3 regions of the Streptomyces sp. NBC_00554 genome follow, and region 1 is predicted to be linked to each of the others. Evidence: riboswitches for the same ligand, from Rfam matches in the RefSeq annotation. Region 1 holds a riboswitch; each other region holds the start of a gene.
What was found. A riboswitch is a leader RNA that binds a small molecule or an ion and turns the genes downstream of it on or off. The one in region 1 is predicted to bind cobalamin.
Positions count from the first base shown of each region.

Region 2: another riboswitch for cobalamin. It lies ahead of OG266_RS34800 (cobalamin biosynthesis protein); the one in region 1 lies ahead of OG266_RS28795 (HoxN/HupN/NixA family nickel/cobalt transporter).
Region 3: another riboswitch for cobalamin. It lies ahead of metE (5-methyltetrahydropteroyltriglutamate--homocysteine S-methyltransferase); the one in region 1 lies ahead of OG266_RS28795 (HoxN/HupN/NixA family nickel/cobalt transporter).

Region 1 covers NZ_CP107799.1:6,525,840-6,530,605, reverse strand. The annotation lists gene OG266_RS28810 (single-stranded DNA-binding protein) at 1-275, shown strand, start outside; gene OG266_RS28805 (Cys-Gln thioester bond-forming surface protein) at 562-1,974, shown strand; gene OG266_RS28800 (winged helix-turn-helix domain-containing protein) at 1,996-2,340, opposite strand; cobalamin riboswitch at 2,421-2,675, shown strand; gene OG266_RS28795 (HoxN/HupN/NixA family nickel/cobalt transporter) at 2,703-3,806, shown strand; gene OG266_RS28790 (YcnI family protein) at 3,898-4,629, opposite strand; gene OG266_RS28785 (hypothetical protein) at 4,660-4,766, opposite strand, start outside.
Region 2 covers NZ_CP107799.1:7,902,073-7,906,838, reverse strand. The annotation lists gene OG266_RS34815 (lysozyme) at 1-662, shown strand, start outside; gene OG266_RS34810 (inorganic phosphate transporter) at 864-2,096, shown strand; gene OG266_RS34805 (hypothetical protein) at 2,109-2,330, shown strand; cobalamin riboswitch at 2,470-2,612, shown strand; gene OG266_RS34800 (cobalamin biosynthesis protein) at 2,712-3,656, shown strand; gene OG266_RS34795 (cobyric acid synthase) at 3,653-4,766, shown strand, end outside.
Region 3 covers NZ_CP107799.1:2,598,396-2,603,161, forward strand. The annotation lists gene scpA (methylmalonyl-CoA mutase) at 1-607, shown strand, start outside; gene meaB (methylmalonyl Co-A mutase-associated GTPase MeaB) at 604-1,596, shown strand; cobalamin riboswitch at 1,671-1,894, shown strand; gene metE (5-methyltetrahydropteroyltriglutamate--homocysteine S-methyltransferase) at 2,036-4,354, shown strand; gene OG266_RS11275 (CbtA family protein) at 4,476-4,766, opposite strand, start outside.

The DNA of each region.
Region 1 (4,766 bases):
ATCGGGCGCTCGCCACGAATGTGGGGGCATCGGTGTCGGTGGGCGATCCCGTCATGGTGCAGGGCAGGTTGAAGGTGCGCACCGAACAGCGCGACGGCCAGAGCTGGACGTCGGCGGACATCGACGCGGTGGCGATCGGCCACGACCTCTCACGAGGCACGTCGGCGTTCCGACGTGCCTCCAAGGGGGACACCGGATCGACTCCGAGCCCCCAGCCGGAGCCCAGTTGGGAAACGGAGCCACAGACTCAGCCCGAGCCGGCCGGAGTGACGTGATGTCAGAGCCGGAAACGACCTGACCGAACTGCGGCTTATCGACAAGTACATTCCGAACAGCTTTCGTGGATTTGTCGATAAGCGCAGCTCACAGGCGTGTTGAGCGATAACGATTCCGAGTCGGATCGGTTATCGGATGACATGACTGGGGAGCGTGGTGCGCCGCGTCCTTAGGATGCCGGACATAGCTCATGGATCACGGGGCTTCTGATTCTGCTGCCGGGACCGTCCCCCCATGTCAACGGGTCCTGCTCGAAGTCAACGGGTCCTGCTCGAAGGGAATTCTGTGCTTTCTTCGTTCTCTGCGTTGTCCGCGCGCAGGCGAGGCGCCGCCCGCCTCGCCGCCGCGGCGTTGGTGTCGGGGCTCGTCGCCGCGGGGGCGATGGCCGCCGCCGGTACGGCCGTCGCCGACGAGACGCCGCGGAACCAGGGTGGCGCGACCGCCACCATAGGCGGCCTGAAGACCTACGGAACCGCCGTGATACACGACGCCAACGGCGAGGACCAGCAGGTGTCCGCGGGCCTGTTCGAGATGTCCGTCGACAACGGCGGCACCCTGCAGACCTACTGCATCGACCTCCACAACCCGACGCAGAAGGACGCCAAGTACCAGGAGACCTCCTGGAGCGGCACCTCGCTGAACGGCAACGCGGACGCGGGCAAGATCCGCTGGATCCTGCAGAACTCCTATCCGCAGGTGAACAACCTCGTGGCGCTGGCCGAGAAGGCCGGAGCGGACGGTCTCACCGAGCAGGACGCGGCGGCCGGCACCCAGGTGGCCATCTGGCGGTACTCGGACGGCGCCGAAGTGGACGCGGTGGACCCGCAGGCGGAGAAGCTCGCGGACTACCTGGAGAAGAGCGCGCAGAACCTGGCGGAGCCCGCGGCCTCGCTGACCCTCGACCGGCCCGCGGTCTCCGGCCACGCCGGCGGGAAGCTCGGCCCGGTCACGGTGCACACCAACGCGGACGGCGTGACGGTGATTCCGCCCGCGGACTCCGCCACCAGCGGAGTGGAGATCGTGGACGCGGAAGGCAAGGTGATCACCTCCGCGGTCGACGGCAGCCGGCTCTACTTCGACGTGCCCGAGGACAGCACGGACGGTTCGGCCGCGCTGACCGTGCAGGCGTCGACGACCGTGCCCGTCGGCCGGGCCTTCGCCTCGGAGACCCGCAGCCAGACCCAGATACTCGCCGGCTCCAGCGAGTCGACGGTCTCCGCGACGGCGACCGCCACCTGGGCCACGGAAGGCGCGATACCCGCGCTGTCAGCCGAGAAGAACTGCGCCAGGGGCGGCGTTGACATCACGGCTGCCAACGAGGGCGACGAGGCGTTCACCTTCGAGCTGGCGGGGATCGAGCACACCGTCCCGGCAGGCGAGTCCCGGGTGGTGACGGTGACGCTCCAGGAGGACCAGGCGTACGACTTCACGGCCATCGGCGCGAACGGCTTCGAGAAGCGTTTCACCGGCATGCTCGACTGCGAGACGCAGGGCAGCACGAGCGACGTCACGACCCAGACGGCCGGTGAGCCGAGCCCCGCCACGTCGGTCAAGACCTTCAGCGACGGCACCGACCTCGCCGAGACCGGCAGTTCCAGCGCCACCCCGATCATCGGGGGCGTGGCGATCGCCCTCGTCGTGATCGGCGGCGCAGCACTGGTCTTCGTCAACAAGAAGAAGGCACCGGAGCAGCACTGAGCGACACAGCACCTTGGCAACTCAACAGTGCTCGAGGAGTTCGGCGGTCGGGCCGTCGGTCACCCGGTAGCGCACGACCCGCCCGTCCTTGTCGCCCTCGACCACCCCGGCGGTACGGAGCAGACGCAGGGCCTGGGACACGGCGGGGTCGTTCATGCCGGTCGCGACGGCGAGGTCGGAGACGGCGAGGGGGCCGGCCCGGTGCAGGGCCAGGAGCAGGGCGAGGCGACGCGGGTCCGCGAGGAGGGAGAAGCGGTCGGCCCAGGCTCGTACGTGCCCTGGTTCACCGATGCCGGCGACTGCGTCGCAGACCCGGTGGCCGTCGATGGTCCGGCGATCGGCGCGCTCGGCGGGGACGAGGTGCATGAGGTCATCTTCGCAGGCACCGCTATGTGATCTTCAATACCTGCGCACCTGTGCAGCTTTGCAGGGGAGAGCGGCCACGCCTACGGTTGGTGGGCCGTGGTGTTCGGGAAGACCGGTGACGGCCTCTTCGTCCTCGAAGGGGCCCAGGCCGGAGCGGCCCTCGCCACTGTGATCGGGCCTCGGACCAGGTCCGTACACGGCGTACTCGTGTACGGAGCAAACGGCTTGAGGCGCCCCGTCCCACTTCGGCCACTGGTCGCCTCCCGGCGGCCGGGAAGGCGGGACGGTGCGGACCCCCGTCAGCCAGGAGACCGGCCACGGCATCTCACGAAGTGATCCACGAGGTGCTGGAGCGTGACCCCATGACCCTGCCCACGCAGTCGTCCCCACCCGCCGCCGGATTCCGCTGGCGACGCGAGGACACCGTGCGCACGGCCGTACTTCTGGCAGTGATCGCGGCGCTGCATGTCGTCGCGTTCGGCATCCTGTTCCTGCTCGTGGTGCCGGAGCACTACGAGGTCGGCTCCAAGGCCTTCGGCATCGGCCTGGGCATCACGGCGTACACCCTGGGCATGCGGCATGCCTTCGACGCCGACCACATCGCCGCGATCGACAACACCACCCGAAAGCTGATGGCCGACGGGAAGCGGCCGGTGTCGGTGGGCTTCTGGTTCGCGCTGGGGCACTCAAGCGTGGTGGTGCTGCTCGCCGCGCTGATCGCCGGAGGCACCCAGCTGGCCGGGCGGATCATGAACGAGGGCTCGAGTACGCACCAGGTGCTCGGGGTGATGGGCACCACGGTCTCCGGGTCGTTCCTCTACCTGATCGCCGCCCTCAACCTCGTCGCGCTGGTCGGCATCCTGCGGGTCTTCAGGGCGATGCGGGCCGGTACGTACGACGAGGCCGAGCTCGAACAGCACCTGGATTCCCGGGGGTTCATGAACCGGATCCTCGGCCGCTTCACCAAGTCCATCACGCGTCCTGGGCAGATGTACCCGCTGGGCTTCCTCTTCGGCCTCGGCTTCGACACGGCCACCGAGGTCACGCTGATGGTGATGGCGGGCAGCGGCGCGGCGGCCGGCCTGCCCTGGTACGCGATCCTGTGCCTGCCGCTGCTGTTCGCGGCGGGGATGAGCCTGTTCGACACCCTGGACGGCACGTTCATGAACTTCGCCTACCAGTGGGCCTTCTCCAACCCGGTGCGCAAGGTGTTCTACAACCTCACCATCACCGGCCTGTCCATCGCGGTGGCCTTCTTCATCGGCACGATCGAGCTGGTGAGCGTCCTGCACGAGAAGCTCGACCTGACCGACTCGGTCACCGGCTGGATCGCGGGGCTCGACCTGGGCAACGTCGGGTACATCATCGTGGGCCTGTTCGTGGCCGTCTGGGCCGCGGCCGTGGCGTACTGGCGGCTGGCCAAGGTGGAGCAGCGATGGGCGGTCCGCCCCGCCGAGGGGAGTTGAGACCGGCGGGGCGGCAACCGCTCGCGGACTGGGAGCGGAACAGGACGGACTAGGACGGACCAGGAACGGGACGGACTAGGAGCGGGACGGACTAGGAGCGGGCGCTGCGGGCGCGCGCGAGGGCGAAGCCGGCCGCGGCCAGGCCGAGGACGCCCACGACCAGGCCGGCGATCCCCAGGCCACGAGCAGTCGAGTCACTGCTCGCGGCCGAACTCTCGGCGGCAGGAGCCGAGTCCGAGTCCGAGCTCGACGACGCGGCCTCCTCGGAGTCGGCCGCGGTCTTGGCCGTGAGCATCAGCACCGGCGCTGGGTTCTCCGGCTCGTCCCCGCCCTGTTCCGCCTCCTCGATCCAGCGGGCGACGCTTCCGTCCGAGTAGGTCTGCAGCGTCTTGAAGGTCAACTGGTCCACGTCGTCGGGAAGTTGACCGAAGGCGACGTTGAAGTCCTGGTACTCGCCGTGGCGGATCCTGCCGCCGGTCCAGGTGATCTCGGAGACGGCGTCGGTGATCGTGCCGTCGTCCGTCTTGACGGGGGTCTTCAGCTTGGTCGTCGTCACCTCCGGGGTCCAGCCCTCCTCGGGAGTGACCAGAACGCCCAGGACCGGATGGTCGGTGGGCAGGAAGACCTGCACCTTCGTGGTGCTGGCGGTGTCCTCCTCGTTGGGGACACGGAAGGTCAGAACGCCGTCCGTGGCGCCCTTGGCGTAGCTCTCGGGGTGAACCGTCACATGGGCGAAGGCCGCGCCCGCGGCCGCCAGGACTCCGGCCGCGGCAAGACCGGCGACGAGGCCGGCCCGGCGCAGGGTGGTGCGTATCGGGGACATCAGGGAAGCTCCGTACTGGTGGGGATGGGATCAGGGCGTGTACACGAGCCCTGTCGGCGGTCCCCGGCGGGAGACGGCGTGCCGCAGCAGCACCTGTCGAAGTGGCCGTGGCTCGGCCGCGTTCCGGCATACGGCGT
Region 2 (4,766 bases), 1.4 Mb from region 1:
CTCTCGCCGAGGCTCCCGCATCCGCAGCCGGCAAGCCCAAGGGGCACGACGTCTCCTCGCACCAGAAGAACGTCGACTGGCAGAGCGCCAAGGCGAAGGGCGCACAGTTCGTCTACGTCAAGGCCACCGAGTCCCACACCTACCGCAACCCCTACTTCAGCCAGCAGTACAACGGGGCGCGCAGCGCCGGCATCATCCGCGGCGCCTACCACTTCGCCCTGCCGAACAAGTCGTCAGGCACCGCCCAGGCGGCACACTTCCTGCGCTATGGCGGCGCCTGGCGCGGGGACGGGTGGACGCTGCCGCCCGCGCTCGACATCGAGTACAACCCGTACGGCAGGAACAAGTGCTACGGCCTGACCAAGGCCAAGATGGTGAGCTGGATCAAAGCGTTCAGTGACGAGGTCAAACGGCAGACCGGACGCCGTCCGGTGATCTACACGACCACGCACTGGTGGAACACCTGCACCGGCAGCAGCCGCGCCTTCGGCGCGAACCACTCGCTGTGGCTCGCGCGCTACGACTCGGCGACCGCGGGAGCGCTGCCGGCCGGCTGGTCCTTCTGGACTTTCTGGCAGTACGACAACAGCGGCAGCCTGCCGGGTGACCAGAATCTCTTCAACGGCTCCACCGCCCAGCTCAAGAAGCTCGCCAGGGGGTAGCGGAAGTACCGGAACCCGTTGTTCCGCCTGTGTTCGAGACGTCGAGCCGGGCACCGAAACAGTCATCGAGCCACCCCTTCAGCACCATCGAAGGGGTGGCTCGACACATGAGACACTTTCAATGCCCCGCCAGTTCACTTTCCGTTCATTCAGGTTGCCTACGGTCCACCTGCCACTGACGTCCAACAGAAGCCTGGGTTAATGGAACACATCACGCTCCTCCTCGGAATCGTGATCGTTACCGCTCTCGTGTTCGATTTCACGAACGGTTTCCACGACACCGCCAATGCGATGGCGACGACCATTTCGACTGGTGCTCTCAGACCGAAGACGGCGGTGGCCATGTCCGCCGTGCTGAATCTCGTCGGTGCTTTCCTCTCCGTGGAGGTCGCCAAGACGATCTCCGGCGGCATCATCAACGAAGAGGGCATACGCACCGAAGTGATCTTCGCGGCGCTCGTCGGCGCCATCCTCTGGAATCTGCTGACCTGGCTTCTGGGTCTCCCGTCCAGCTCTTCCCACGCACTCTTCGGCGGCCTCATCGGCGCCGCGGTCATGTCGGCCGGCTGGTCGTCGGTGAACGGCTCGACCGTCATCACCAAGGTGCTGCTCCCCGCGATCGCCGCGCCCCTCGTGGCCGGACTCGCCGCGATGCTGGCCACCCGCCTGACGTACAAGATCGGCAGCCGTGCCGACGAGAAGGCGACCGCCAAGGGCTACCGCGCCGGTCAGATCGCCTCGGCCGGTCTGGTCTCGCTGGCCCACGGCACGAACGACGCCCAGAAGACGATGGGCATCATCACCCTCGCGCTGGTCACCGGCGGTGTGATCGCGCCGGACTCGAACCCTCCCACCTGGGTCATCGTCTCGGCCGGTATGGCCATCGCGCTCGGCACCTACCTGGGCGGCTGGCGCATCATCCGCACCATGGGCAAGGGCCTCACCGACCTCGCGCCGCCGCAGGGCTTCGCCGCCCAGACCAGCGCGGCCACGGTCATCCTGGCCTCCTCCCACCTGGGCTTCTCGCTCTCCACCACGCAGTCCTGCTCCGGCGCCGTGATGGGCTCGGGCCTCGGCCGCAAGGGCGGCGTCGTCCGCTGGTCGACCGCGACCCGCATGTTCATCGCCTGGGGCCTCACTCTCCCGGCTGCCGGTCTGGTCGGCGCGGGCGCCGAGTTCCTCACCAAGCAGGGCACGTGGGGCATCGTCCTGACGGGTGCGCTCCTGGTGGCCGGCGCGGGCACCATCTGGAACCTGTCGCGCCGCCAGCCGGTGACCATCGACAACGTCAACGAGGTCGGTGCCGAGCCTTCGGGCGTCGTCACCGCGGCGATCGCCGCGGTCACCCCGCCCCCCGCGGGCCCGCTCACCGGCGACCTGAAGGCCACCATCCCGTCCCCGGACGCGGAGCCCACCGCTCCGGCCACGGTCTAAGGAACGAACAGCATGCACATCGACTGGGCAGCCCTCGGCTCCGTCTTCGGAGTCAGCCTCGTGTCCACCGTGGCCCTCGTCGGCCTCTTCACCCTGGGCATCGTCGGCCTCTCCAAGCGCGAGTCGGCCTCGGCGCAGGGCGGCTCCGCCGCTCTCGCGGTCACCGGCGCGTACGCCTGCTTCGCGGCGTGCGCGGCGGCGGTGGCGTACGGGATCTATCTGATCGTGGCCTGACGGCCATCCCGAGAACGCACGAATACCGCACGAACCAGGCATCACCTCGGGTGGGGCGCGGGACGTATCAACGTCCCGCGCCCCACCCGTATGTGGGCCTTCGCACACTCTCCCCCCGCAGGTCAACAGCAAGTTGACGGGTCTTCCAACCCCATGGTGGACTGCCGGAGCCAAGTACGGCGGCAAGAGAGGAAGCCGGTGCGAATCCGGCGCGGTCCCGCCACTGTCACCGGGGAAGAAATCCCCGGAAGCCAGGAACTCTCACCGCCGGTCTCTTCGAACCAGGGCGTGGACACCCTGAGTGAGGACATATCGCCATGCGCGGCTGCCCAAGTGCCCTGCGAACCACGGTTGTGCCTGACCTGACGGTCGGCTGAACCGGTGCGTGCCGATCGCGTCTTCGCGTACGGCGCCGCCGCCGGCCTTCTCGGTGACCTGCTGCTCGGCGATCCCCGCCGGGGCCATCCGGTCGCCGCGTTCGGACGTGGCGCGGGAGCCGTCGAGCGAGTGCTGTGGCGGGACCACCGGGGGTGGGGCGCGCTGCACACGGCCGTGTGCGTGGGCGGCGCCACCGGGCTCGCGGCGCTCGCGAGTCGTTCCGTACGTGGATCCCGTACCGCCTCCATCGCGCTGACCGCCGCCGCCACTTGGGCCGTCGTCGGCGGAACCTCGCTCGGCCGGGAGGCCCGCGCGATCGGCAGCGCGCTCGAAGCCGGTGATGTCGAGAGGGCCCGGGAGCGGCTGCCGCATCTGTGCGGGCGGGATCCGCAGGCGCTCGACGCGGACGGGATCGCCCGGGCCGTCGTCGAGTCCGTCGCCGAGAACACCTCCGACGCCGTGGTGGGAGCACTTGTGTGGGGCGCCGTGGCCGGCGTGCCCGGGCTCGTCGGGTTCCGCGCCGTCAACACGCTCGACGCGATGGTCGGGCACAGGTCCCCCAAGTACCGGCGCTACGGCTGGGCTTCCGCGCGGCTCGACGATGTCGCGGGCTGGCCGGGGGCGAGGCTCACCGCCGTTCTCGCGGCCGCCGCCGGAGGCGACCCGCGGGGCGCCGCGCGCGCCTGGCGGGTGGACGCCTGCAAGCATCCGAGCCCCAACGCCGGGCCCGTGGAGGCCTCGTTCGCGGGGGCGCTCGGTGTGCGGCTCGGCGGGACCCTCGCGTACGGGGGAAGGGTCGAGCACCGGCCCGTACTGAACGGCAAGGGTCGCGCCGTCGCGGTCGGCGACATCGAGCGGGCCGTACGGCTGTCGCGGCGCGTGAGCTGGCTCGCGCTGGGTGTGTGTGCCGCCGGGCGGCTGTTGGGGCAACGGGGAGGGAACTCATGAGCGGCGGCGGCCTGCTGATCGCCGGAACCACTTCCGACGCGGGCAAGAGCGTCGTGACCGCCGGGATCTGCCGGTGGCTGGTGCGGCAGGGCGTCAAGGTCGCGCCCTTCAAGGCGCAGAACATGTCGCTGAACTCGTTCGTGACACGTGAGGGCGCCGAGATCGGCCGGGCGCAGGCCATGCAGGCGCAGGCCGCTCGCGTGGAGCCGACCGCGCTGATGAATCCCGTGCTGCTCAAGCCGGGGAGCGACCGCAGCAGTCAGGTCGTGCTCATGGGGAAGCCCGTGGGTGAGATGAGTGCTCGCGGGTTCTTCGGGGGGTCTGGGGGGTCGTCCCCCGGGGAAAGGCTGCACGGAGGGCGGCAGGAAGCTCTGCTCGGGACCGTGCTGGAGTGCCTAGCCGAGTTGCGGGGCACGTATGACGCGGTGATCTGCGAGGGAGCGGGGAGTCCCGCCGAGATCAATCTGCGGCGGACCGACATCGTGAACATGGGGATCGCGCGCAACGCGCGGCTGCCCGTGCTCGTCGTCGGCGACATCGACCGCGGGGGCGTCTTCGCGTCCTTCTTCGGGACCGTCGCACTGCTGTCCCGCGAGGACCAGGAGCTCGTCGCCGGGTTCCTCGTGAACAAGTTCCGCGGGGATGTCTCCCTCCTGGAGCCGGGGCTCGACATGCTCCACGGGCTCACCGGGCGGCCCTCCTACGGGGTATTGCCCTTCCAGCACGGCCTCGGGATCGACGAGGAGGACGGGCTGCGGGTCTCCATGAGGGGCGCGGTCCGGGAGTCCACGGTCACCGCGCCCGTCGGCGAGGACGTACTGCGGGTCGCCGTCTGCGCGATCCCCCTGATGTCCAACTTCACGGACGTGGACGCGCTGGCCGCCGAGCCGGGTGTCGTCGTGCGTTTCGTGGACCGGGCCGAGGAGCTGGCCGACGCGGACCTCGTCGTCGTACCGGGGACCCGGGGGACGGTGAAGGCGCTGGAGTGGCTTCGGGAACGCGGGCTCGCGGACGCGATCGCGCGACGGGCCGCCGAGGGGCGGCCCGTGCTCGGCATCTGCGGCGGCTTCCAGCTCCTCGGCGAGCACATCGAGGACGAGGTCGAGTCAC
Region 3 (4,766 bases), 3.9 Mb from region 1:
CAACCTGTTGGAGCTGGCCGTGAACGCGGCCCGTGCCAAGGCCACCGTCGGCGAGATCTCCGACGCCCTGGAGAAGGTGTACGGACGGCACTCGAGCCAGATCCGTACGATCTCCGGTGTGTACCGCAACGAAGCCGGCGATTCCCCGAACGTCGAGCGCACCCGGTCCCTGGTGGGCTCCTTCGAGGAGGCCGAGGGCCGCCGCCCCCGCATCCTGGTCGCCAAGATGGGCCAGGACGGCCACGACCGCGGCCAGAAGGTGATCGCCACCGCCTTCGCGGACCTCGGCTTCGACGTCGACGTCGGCCCGCTGTTCCAGACCCCGGGCGAGGTGGCCCGCCAGGCCGTCGAGGCGGACGTGCACATCGTCGGGGTGTCCTCGCTGGCCGCCGGGCACCTCACCCTCGTGCCGGCGTTGCGGGAGCAGCTCGCCGAGGAGGGCCGCGAGGACATCATGGTCGTGGTCGGCGGGGTGATCCCGCCGCAGGACGTGCCCACGCTCCTGGAGATGGGCGCGGCTGCCGTCTTCCCGCCCGGGACGGTGATCCCGGACGCGGCGTACGACCTGGTGCAGCGGCTGGCCACCGACCTCGGGCACACCCCGTGATCGATGTCGACACCTATGTGAAGGGCGTACTCGACGGGAAGCGGGCGCTGGTGGCCCGCGCCATCACGCTCGTGGAGTCGACCAGGCCCCAACACCGGGTCATGGCACAGGAGTTGCTGACCGAGCTGCTGCCGCACAGCGGGAAAGCGCGACGGATCGGCATCAGCGGTGTGCCGGGCGTGGGCAAGTCGACGTTCATCGACGCGTTCGGCACGCTGCTCACCTCGCTCGGGTTCCGGGTCGCGGTGCTCGCGGTCGATCCATCGTCGAGCCGGACGGGCGGGTCGATCCTCGGCGACAAGACGCGCATGGAGCGGCTGGCCGTCGACCCGGCGGCGTTCGTACGGCCCTCCCCCACCGCCGGCACGCTCGGCGGGGTGGCGAAGGCGACCCGGGAGTCGATCGTGGTGATGGAGGCGGCGGGCTACGACGTCGTACTCGTGGAGACGGTCGGTGTCGGCCAGTCCGAGACCGCCGTCGCCAACATGGTCGACTCCTTCCTGCTGCTGACCCTCGCCCGCACCGGCGACCAGTTGCAGGGCATCAAGAAGGGCGTCCTGGAACTCGCGGACGTCATCGCCGTCAACAAGGCGGACGGCCCGCACGAGCGCGAAGCCCGGGGCGCGGCAAGGGAGTTGGCGGGCGCGCTGCGGCTGATGCACCCCGTCGACGCCGCCTGGACCCCACCGGTGCTGAGCTGCAGCGCCCGCGAGGGAACGGGCCTGGACACGGTCTGGGAACGCCTGGAACAACACCGGTCGCTGTTGGACTCCACCGGCCGCCTAGCCACCAAGCGCCGCAACCAACAGGTGGACTGGACCTGGACGATGGTCCGCGACGAACTCCTCGGCCGCCTGCACTCAGATCCGGCCGTACGTGCGCTGGCTCCCGACCTCGAACGCCAGGTACGCGAGGGCGAGTTGACAGCAACCCTGGCGGCAGAGGAAATCCTGCGAGCATTCGAATCCCGGCCAACCGACTTGCCCTAAGGGGCGCGGGGAACTGCGCGACCAGCCCCCACCGGGCCGCACCCAAAAATCGACGCATCCAACCCCCACCCCGTAGGCTAGCCAGCGCAGCTGGTTCGCCCCGTCAGCCAGACGGACGCGTCGCAAGAGGGAACCCGGTGAAATTCCGGGACTGCCCCGCAGCGGTAAGTGGGAACAACCGCCGTCATACGCACTGGGTCCGGAACAGGGCCTGGGAAGCGACGGCCAGTAGGTGTCCTCCGTGCAATGGAGGACGTGCCCACGAGTCCGAAGACCTGCCAACTGCCCGCACGCGAAGCATTCGTGCGCGGAATCCCGGTGACCTCGTGGGCGGGTCGGCGTACACATCGGCGGGCACGACAACCCGCCGATCTGGCGTTCCTTCGCGCTCTCGTCCCGTCCCGGGATCTCAGGGAGACATCTCGCGAAGGAGAGTTCCGTGACAGCGAAGTCCGCAGCCGCGGCAGCACAGGCAACCGTGTACGGCTACCCCCGTCAGGGTCAGGGCCGGGAACTGAAGAAGGCCGTCGAGGGGTACTGGAAGGGTCGCGTCGACGCCGACGCCCTCCGGGCCACCGCCGCCGAACTGCGCCGTACCAACTGGCGGCAGCTGGCCGAGGCCGGTGTCCACGAAGTGCCGACCGGCGACTTCTCGTACTACGACCATGTCCTGGACACCAGCATCATGGTCGGCGCGATCCCCGAGCGCCACCGCGCCGCCGTCGAACTCGATGCGCTGGACGGGTACTTCGCGATGGCGCGCGGCACGCAGGAGGTGGCGCCGCTGGAGATGACGAAGTGGTTCGACACCAACTACCACTACCTCGTGCCTGAGTTGGGCCCGGACACCGTCTTCACCACCGACTCCACCAAGCAGGTCACCGAGTTCGGCGAAGCTCTCGCACTCGGCCTAACCGCCCGCCCGGTCCTCGTCGGCCCCATCACCTATCTCCTGCTCGCCAAGCCCGCGCCCGGCGTGGCCCCGGACTTCGACCCGCTGACCTTGCTCGACCGGCTGCTGCCCGTGTACGCCGAGGTCCTCGGGGACCTGCGGGCAGCGGGCGCCGAGTGGGTGCAGCTCGACGAACCGGCTCTCGTCCAGGACCGCACGCCCGCCGAGCTGAACGCGGCCGACCGTGCCTACCGTGACCTGGGAGGGCTCGACGACCGCCCGAAGCTGCTCGTCGCCTCGTACTTCGGGCGGCTCGGAGCCGCGCTGCCGGTACTGGCCAAGGCTCCTGTCGACGGTCTCGCCCTGGATTTCACCGAGGCCGCCGCCGCCAACCTGGACGCCCTGGCCGCAGTGGGCGGACTGCCCGGCAAGCGGCTGGTCGCGGGCGTGGTCAACGGCCGCAACATCTGGGTGAACGACCTGTCGGCGTCCCTCGCCACGCTCGGCACTCTGCTCGGCCTCGCCGACCGGGTCGACGTGGCCGCCTCCTGTTCACTGCTCCACGTCCCGCTCGACGCCGCCGCCGAACGTGACATCGAGCCGCAGATCCTGCGCTGGCTCGCCTTCGCCCGCCAGAAGACCGCCGAGATCGTCACCCTCGCCAAGGGCCTCACCCGTGGGACCGAAGCCATTGGCGCGGAACTGGCCGCCAACCGGGCCGACCTGGCCTCCCGCGCCGGCTCGGCGCTGACCCGCGACCCCGCGGTACGGGCCCGCACCGCCGCCGTCACGGACGCCGACGCCCGCCGCTCCCAGCCGTACTCCGAGCGGGCCGCCGCCCAGCGCGCCCACCTCGGTCTGCCGCTGCTGCCGACCACCACCATCGGCTCCTTCCCGCAGACCGCCGAACTGCGCGTCGCGCGGGCCGACCTGCGCGCGGGGCGGATCGACGGCGCCGGGTACGAGGAGCGCATCAGGGCCGAGATCGGCGAGGTGATCTCCTTCCAGGAGAAGACCGGTCTCGACGTCCTGGTGCACGGCGAGCCCGAACGCAACGACATGGTCCAGTACTTCGCCGAACAGCTCACCGGCTACCTCGCCACCCAGCACGGCTGGGTCCAGTCGTACGGCACCCGCTACGTCCGCCCGCCGATCCTGGCCGGCGACATCTCCCGCCCCGAGCCGATGACCGTGCGCTGGACGACGTACGCCCAGTCCCTCACCGACCGCCCGGTCAAGGGCATGCTCACCGGCCCTGTCACCATGCTCGCCTGGTCCTTCGTCCGCGACGACCAGCCGCTCGGCGACACCGCCCGCCAGGTCGCCCTCGCCCTGCGCGACGAGGTCAACGAGCTGGAAGCGGCGGGTACTTCGGTCATCCAGGTCGACGAACCCGCCCTGCGCGAGACGCTGCCGCTGCGTGCCGTGGACCGTCCCGCCTATCTGGCCTGGGCCACCGAGGCGTTCCGGCTCACCGCAGGCGGCGTACGCCCGGAGACCCAGATCCACACCCACATGTGCTACGCCGAGTTCGGCGACATCGTCCAGGCCATCGACGACCTCGACGCCGACGTCATCAGCCTGGAGGCCGCCCGCTCCCACATGCAGGTCGCCCGCGAACTGGCCGAGCACGGCTATCCGCGCGAGGCGGGGCCCGGCGTGTACGACATCCACTCCCCCCGCGTGCCGAGCACCGACGAGGCGGCTGCCCTGCTGCGCAAGGGACTTGAGGCCATCCCCGCCGAACGGCTGTGGGTCAACCCCGACTGCGGCCTGAAGACCCGCGGCTGGCCCGAGACCCGCGCGTCCCTGGAGAACCTGGTCGCGGCGGCCCGAACGATCCGCACGGAACTCGCCGGATCCTGATCCGACCGGACGGCCGAGAGGGCAAGCCCGACTCCCTCTCGGCCGTTCCCGGTCGTACGTCCTCCGCGCTGACGCACGACTGCGGTCGAACTCGAGCCACCGGAGGCCGGAAGCCCCCGGCTCAATGCGATACGGGAGTTGCCTGCGCGGGGCCGGCCTCTGCCGCTCGCGGAGTCAGCAGTCGCTGCGCCAACTCTCCGAAGATCAGGCCGAATCCGGTCCACAGAGTGAGCTGGATGGCCAGGGCCGAGGTGCGGAACCGCCACAACAGGGTGGCCGGGAAATCCTGCGGGACCTCGTTGACGGCCGGCAGGAACGCAAACGCGAGGCCGGTCGCCAGGACGAAGAAGGCGACCGCCGCGACGGTGGCGTACCACGTGCCCCACCTGGGTGCGAGCCGCTTGCCGACGAT